Regions from separate parts of the Pantoea sp. KPR_PJ genome, predicted to be linked through region 1. Evidence: predicted binding sites of a transcription regulator. Region 1 holds the regulator's gene; each other region holds the start of a gene.
The links. Region 1 encodes CRP, which controls carbon source genes, mostly activating them, when cyclic AMP is high. Its sites were predicted from a motif close to ATGTGANNNNNNTCACAT; they were not measured.
Positions count from the first base shown of each region.

Region 2: the regulator CRP is predicted to act here: its motif matches at 795-812, upstream of ompW (outer membrane protein OmpW).
Region 3: the regulator CRP is predicted to act here: its motif matches at 1,556-1,573, upstream of cdd (cytidine deaminase).

Region 1 is NZ_JABMIK010000007.1:210,551-212,818, forward strand. It holds gene HP564_RS15705 (YccS/YhfK family putative transporter) at 1-562, opposite strand, end outside; gene crp (cAMP-activated global transcriptional regulator CRP) at 621-1,253, opposite strand; gene HP564_RS15715 (OsmC family protein) at 1,556-1,960, shown strand; gene HP564_RS15720 (phosphoribulokinase) at 2,087-2,268, opposite strand, start outside.
Region 2 is NZ_JABMIK010000005.1:265,713-267,980, reverse strand. It holds gene HP564_RS13440 (YkgJ family cysteine cluster protein) at 277-681, opposite strand; gene ompW (outer membrane protein OmpW) at 938-1,570, shown strand; gene HP564_RS13430 (BON domain-containing protein) at 1,615-1,929, opposite strand; gene trpA (tryptophan synthase subunit alpha) at 2,073-2,268, opposite strand, start outside.
Region 3 is NZ_JABMIK010000002.1:386,431-388,698, reverse strand. It holds gene HP564_RS06525 (NAD-dependent malic enzyme) at 1-463, opposite strand, end outside; gene cdd (cytidine deaminase) at 618-1,508, opposite strand; gene HP564_RS06515 (CidB/LrgB family autolysis modulator) at 1,628-2,268, opposite strand, start outside.

The DNA of each region.
Region 1 (2,268 bases):
CGGTGAGCTGGGTCAGCAGCGTATATTTCGCGTCGCAGTAATCCGCCAGCTCGCGATAGATCAGGCTCAGGGTTTCACGCATCGGCTGCTCTTTCCACAGCCAAAACCAGAACCAGTTGAACAGCCCGTACCAGAGCGTGCCACCAATGTAGAGCAGCGGTGGCACATAGACTGGCATACGCCCAATCAGGCTAAGGGTAAAGATAGCCGCGACCAGCGTGCCAGGGAGCAGACGACCGTGCAGCGGGCTGATTTCGCCAGTCACGCCCAGCAGCAGCGGCAAGGCAAAAAGCACGGCAGGCAGCGGGACGCCTTTTAGCGTCAGCAGCTGGATCAGAAAGCTGCCGAGCGCAAACAGCGAGCCGCCGACCACCAGGCGTTTGAAAAAGCGTTTATGCGGCGTGTCCAGGCCAGCCACGTTGCAGCAGGCGGGAACGAGAGAGAAGAGCAGGCCTTTTTGCAAATCGCCAAACAGCCAGCCAAGCGCCACAGGAATGCACAACACCAGCGTCTGCCGCAGCGCATAGTTAACTTCGGGGTGATAGATGATTCGACGCCACATCACTTCACTGAAAACAGTAGCGGCGTGACAGAAACATCACGCCGGGAGAGAGAGGAAATCAGCGGGTGCCGTACACGACAATGGTCTTGCCGTGGGCGGAAATCAGATTCTGGTCTTCCAACATTTTCAAAATGCGGCCCACGGTTTCGCGTGAGCAACCAACGATTTGGCCAATTTCCTGACGAGTAATTTTGATTTGCATGCCGTCGGGATGCGTCATGGCGTCTGGCTGTTTTGCCAGGTTGAGCAGGGTTTGTGCAATACGTCCGGTCACGTCGAGGAAAGCTAAATTGCCCACTTTTTCCGAGGTAACCTGCAGACGGCGCGCCATCTGCGAAGAGAGACGCATTAAAATATCCGGATTCACCTGAATAAGCTGACGGAATTTCTTGTAAGAAATTTCGGCCACTTCGCACGCGGTTTTTGCACGTACCCAGGCGCTGCGCTCCTGACCTTCTTCAAACAGGCCAAGCTCGCCAATAAAATCACCCTGATTCAGGTAAGAGAGGATCATCTCTTTACCTTCTTCATCTTTGATCAGTACCGCAACGGAACCTTTCACGATGTAGTAAAGCGTTTCAGCCTTCTCACCTTGATGAATCAGCGTACTTTTGGATGGATATTTGTGAATATGGCAATGGGACAGGAACCATTCGAGTGTAGGGTCTGTTTGCGGTTTGCCGAGAACCATTCGCTATTATCCTCTGTTGTAATCGTGCCCAAAATGCAGAGTCATATTCTCTGCCAGGCGATGAAAGCTTCAAGCGTTTCCCGAGAGGGAGATTATTCGGGGTTCCATTTTGCGCCAGGCGCTTGAGGTGTCCCGCCTTCGTCCTTAATAAGACGAAACTATTTTCAGCACTGTTTGTAGCACAGCTTTTGTCAGCTGTCTTCTGTTGTCTCGCTTCAGCAGAGGGGGGATTACTCTGGATTGCTGTTTGTCAGGTGAACGCGTACTCTGGCGGCAAACAGGCTATTCTCGAGGGAAAAACAATGCAGGCAAGAGTGAAGTGGATCGAAGGATTAACCTTTTTGGGTGAGTCCTCTTCAGGGCATCAGATCCTGATGGACGGTAACTCGGGCGATAAAGCGCCCAGCCCGATGGAAATGGTGCTGATGGCGACTGGCGGCTGTAGTGCCATCGATGTGGTTTCTATTTTGCAAAAGGGCCGCAACGATGTGGTGGAGTGCGAGGTAAAGCTGACCTCGGAACGCCGTGAAGAGGCACCGCGCCTGTTTACCCATATTAATCTTCATTTCGTGGTTACCGGCAAGGCGCTGAGCGACAAAGCCGTGGCGCGCGCGGTAGATCTGTCAGCGGAGAAGTACTGTTCGGTGGCGTTGATGCTGGGCAAAGGGGTCGACATTACCCACAGCTATGAGGTTGTGGCGCAGTAAGCCAAACCGCTGGTGCCGGTGACAAGGACAGCACGTCTTACTCAGCGCTGCCCTGCGTAATGACGCACCTTATCGCTGGGTGCGTCTGTCGCTTTTGCGTGGCCAGGCCGTCTGCTGCTTCCGTCGTCAGGCGATCTGCTTTCCTTCTATCAGCCGCTGCACCAGCGGTGCCATAATTAACTCCATCGCCAGCCCCATCTTGCCACCCGGCACCACCAGCGTATTCATATGCGAAATAAACGATCCCTGGAGCATCGCCAGCAGGTAGGGAAAGTCGATATTCTCCAGTCCGCGAAAGTGAATAACCA
Region 2 (2,268 bases), on a different contig from region 1:
GGTTAGTTAACCCGGCGATTGTACATGGTCTGGCCCGATGCTGGCACCCGCAGTAAGATAACTTTCTGTCATGGAAGGTAAAGATAGCATTGTGACGTGCTATTCCCACCACGAATAGCTTATCAGGCTCTCAAAGCGGGTGACGCATAAACCCAAAACAGACAGGGCCCGATACGCCATATCGCTTAAGTGACAGAGGAATAGCGATAAAGCCGATTAGTAACCCGTGCAGCCCTGAAGGGTACACCTGCCACGACAGGGTTAATGGTCGCCACATCAGGCGGTGCATGGCGTGTCACCCGAGCTGTTATCCCGTGCTCCCTCTGTTATGGCCGGGAGGGCGGGGTGAAAAAGCGGCGGCAGGCCATAGCGCGCCCGGGCACGGTCGCAGGCTTCGTTGTAAACGCCATTTTCGCCAGAAAGCGAAAACTCACGGCAGGGTGACGGCCGCTGCGCATAAATACCGCAGGATACGCAGCTGCCCGGCTCGCCCTGTAGGGCAATGCAGCGCGGTTCACGCGCGTTAGTGCCACGCATATTACGCATCATCAGGCTCAGGGGTTCAGTCAGTTCGACTGGCACTGAACCGCCAGCATCATCCGCCTCGGCCCAGTAAAAGGAAACTCTAAAGTGGGCGCAGCATGCACCGCAGGTCATACAGGGATTGAAATTATCGCTCATTTGATCGCCCGCCACTCCTGAGGCATCGAACCAAAATCAACACGGTGAAAAAGCAAAGTAATCACACCCGTTAATTTCTTCAAGAGAAATTTCACGTCCCCACGCCGCAGCAAAATTGATCTGAATCAATTCATTGTTTTATAAGCGCTTTTCCATAGTTGATTTAGATGATTTTTAGGTTAAATCGCGCTAGAAAGTTGCCACAACATCACGTCACACCCCTTAAAAATTTTTCTTTTTGTGCAAAGGAGCGATCATGAAACTGACAAAATGCGCGTTACTACTGGCAATGGTGTTACCGCAGCTGGCGCTGGCTCATGAAGCGGGCGATCTCTTTATGCGTGCGGGCAGCGCAACGGTGCGTCCTTCTGAAGGGTCCGACAACGTACTGGGCATGGGCAGCTTTGACGTCAGTAACAATACTCAGCTGGGACTGACCTTTACCTATATGGCCACTGACAATATCGGTGTTGAACTGCTGGCCGCCACACCCTTCCGCCACAAAGTAGGGCTGGCGGCAACGGGAACGCTGGCAACGGTGCGTCAACTTCCCCCCACGCTGATGGCGCAGTACTACTTTTTTGACAGCCAAAGCAAGGTTCGTCCATATGTTGGCGTAGGCATTAATTACACAACATTTTACGATGCCGATTTCAATCAGACCGGGCGTGATGCGGGCTTAAGCGACCTCAGCGTGAAAAATTCCTGGGGCGTAGCAGGCCAGGTGGGGCTCGACTACCAGATCAACCGCGACTGGATGCTGAACGCCTCGCTGTGGTACATGGACATCGATACGGAAGTGAAATTCAAGGCGGGTGGCGAGCAGCAAAACATCAATACGCGCATCGACCCGTGGGTTTTCTTCTTTGGCGCAGGCTATCGCTTCTGACAGAAAAAAGGCCGCGAATATGTCGCGGCCTGTTCGTATCAGCGTTATTTAATCTGCATATTGTTTACCACAGACTTCACGCCTTTAACGGTGCGTGTGACTTCTACCGCACGGCTGGCCATCTGCGGCGAGCTGACGAAACCGCTCAGCTGTACACGGCCCTTAAAGGTTTCAACGTTGATCTCACGCGATTTGAGTTCATCATCGTTTAGTAGCTGTGCTTTTACTTTGGTTGTAATCACCGTATCGTCGATATAACCGCCGGTCCCTTCTTCTTTGGAAGTCGGGGCACAGGCACTCAGCGTCAGTGCAACAACAACGGCGACCAGTGCGCCTGCAAGGACTTTAAACAGTTTCATTGCTTCTCTCCCTGTCTCAAACAAGATGCGCCGTTACCATAACGACGCAAAATAAGTGTGGGCGGGAAAAGCGAAAGCGGCAATGTGATGATGTAAAAAAGTATAATAAATCATGCCTTATCAGCAAATAAGGCATGAAAGGATCAACGCGTTGCGGCCTTCAGGCTGCTGACGAAAGCGGTCAGTTTTGCCAGCATCTCTTCGGGCTGGGCATGATGTTGCTCAATGATTTTCACAATGGCTGAGCCTGAGATCGCGCCAGCCGCGCCAGCGCGAATCGCCTCTTTCACCTGCGACGGTTCAGAAATCCCAAATCCCTGTAGCGCGGGCGCCGCGTTA
Region 3 (2,268 bases), on a different contig from region 1:
CGTCGGTTACCACGATCACCTTTACGTTCTGCTTGGTGGCGTTTTGCAGCATGTCCTCAATGTGGGCGCGGTTAGGATAGGAGATGAAAACGCCGCGTGCGCGACGGTAGATCTCGGAAAAATGTTCGCAGGCTGCGCCAACGGTCGGGGTGTAGATAATGGGCATCATCTCTTCGAGATGGTTGTCGAGCAGGCGATAGAACAGGGTTTCGTTTGTGTCCTGAATATTGCGCAGGTAGACGTGTTTATCGTTGTTGTTTTTAAAGTCCTGGAACTGACGCCAGGCGCGTTCTGCCTGCTCTTCAATGCTCTCGACCGCTTCAGGCAGCAGGCCGTTGAGGTTAAATTCGTTGCGCTCTTCCAGAGAGAAGGCACTGCCTTTGTTCAGTAGGGGAAATTCCAGCAGGATCGGGCCAGCGTAGGGGATGTACAGTGGACGTTTACTTTCGTACTCGTGTTCCATGAATGGATGCTCCGGTTGCAATGTTGTCTGGCAAAAACGCAGACGCCAGTCGTTCTTTTTTTGTGTAGCTGGCGCACGATCCTATGAAATTTCTCGCTGATGTACAGCTTTTGTAAATAAAAGTTATTGCAAGTGTTGAAAAGCGTGCCGTGGCTCAGCCTTTATGCAGCGTAACGCATGTGAGCCGGGTGCACCCCAGCGCCTCCAGCGTGGCCTTTGTCGCGGCGAACTGATCCAGCGTGGCATCTTCCACTTCGGCCAGCGTGGCCGCTTCAATACTCTCGCAGGCTTCGCCCTGCATATTCAGCAGGATAAGCGCGGCCTGAAGCGGAGGCAGGCTGGGGTTAAAGGCGGCATTCTCGGCATAGCGCCCGGTGACCACGACCCCGCTGGCGGTGCGCAGCGCAATCCCGCTGTGTGAGCCGCTGTAGGGCGCGTGGCTCTGGCTGGCAGCCGCGATTGCCGCCAGCGCCAGGGCATCGCCCTGTGCCAGATAGCCGTGATCCACGTCATCTAACAGCAGGCTGGTGATATTGAGATCGCGCGGGCCAAACGCATCCGGCAGGTAGTCGGCCAGTGTCGACACGCGGCGGCCAGGCAGGCTGATGCGCAGGTCGGTGCCGCTGTTGAGCTCATTCATAAACTGGCGGCAGTGGCCGCACGGCGTATAGTTGACGGTTACGGCTTCCAGGCGGCGTTCACCACGCAGCCAGGCGTGAACGATGGCGCTCTGCTCGGCGTGCACCGTTTGCTGGAGCGCGACGCCAGTAAACTCCATATTGGCACCGAAATACCAGTAGCCGCTTGCGCCGCGTGCCACAGCACCGACGTTGAAGCGGGAGACCGGCGCCACGGCGCAGGCGGCCGCCAGCGGCAGTAAGGCCAGCGCCAGCGCGTCGGCGTCCAGTTGGGTCTGCTGCATTAGCGATGCAACCTGCTCCGGCGTCAGCGCCGCCTGAAACTGCGTATCGTCTAAAACCGGACGCAGTGCGCTTTGCAGATCAGCGGGCAACGCGTCGAAGGCGGAGATGAAACGTGGGTGCATGATAGCCTCGTTGAAATCGGGCGGCCGATTGCCGCCAGAGGGTTTATATGTGATCTGTATCGCTCTGACAATGCAACAGATTTGCATCGTTTCAACTTTGCGAGATCTCTCGCAAAGTTTTAACCCAGCATTCGCAGCAGCAGGGGAAAAATAAAGGGTGCCAGCAAAGAAGTGATGATGCCGCACAGCACCAGCGCCAGCGAGCTAAACGCGCCTTCCTGATAGTCAACTTCCGCTGCGCGTGCCGTGCCGAGCGCATGGGAAGCATTGCCGATCGCCAGTCCGCGCGCGGCACGGGTTTTGATACCTAACAGGTTGAGCACCATATGACCAAATACCGCGCCAAGCACGCCTGCAATCAGCACACAGATCGCGCTGATGGCGGGGATACCGTGCAGCGAGGCAGAGACCGCCATGGCGATAGGGGTCGTAACGGATTTGGGCAGAATGGTGGCGGCGATCTCCGGCGTAGCGCCCATCCACAGCGCGATAGCGGTGCCGGAGACCATCGCCGTGAGGCTGCCGATAAAACAGACGCCGATCAGCGATTTCCAGCGCGCGCGAATTTGATGCATCTGCTCATAGAGCGGCAGCGCCAGCGCCACCACCGCTGGCTGCAGCAGCTGGTTAAGGATCTGGCTGCCGGCGAAATAGCGCGCGTAGGGGATCTGCAGCACCAGCAGCAGCGGGATAATGATCGCCATCGCCACCAGCAGCGGATTGATTATCGAGATTTTCAGCTTCGCCGCCAGGCGGCGCG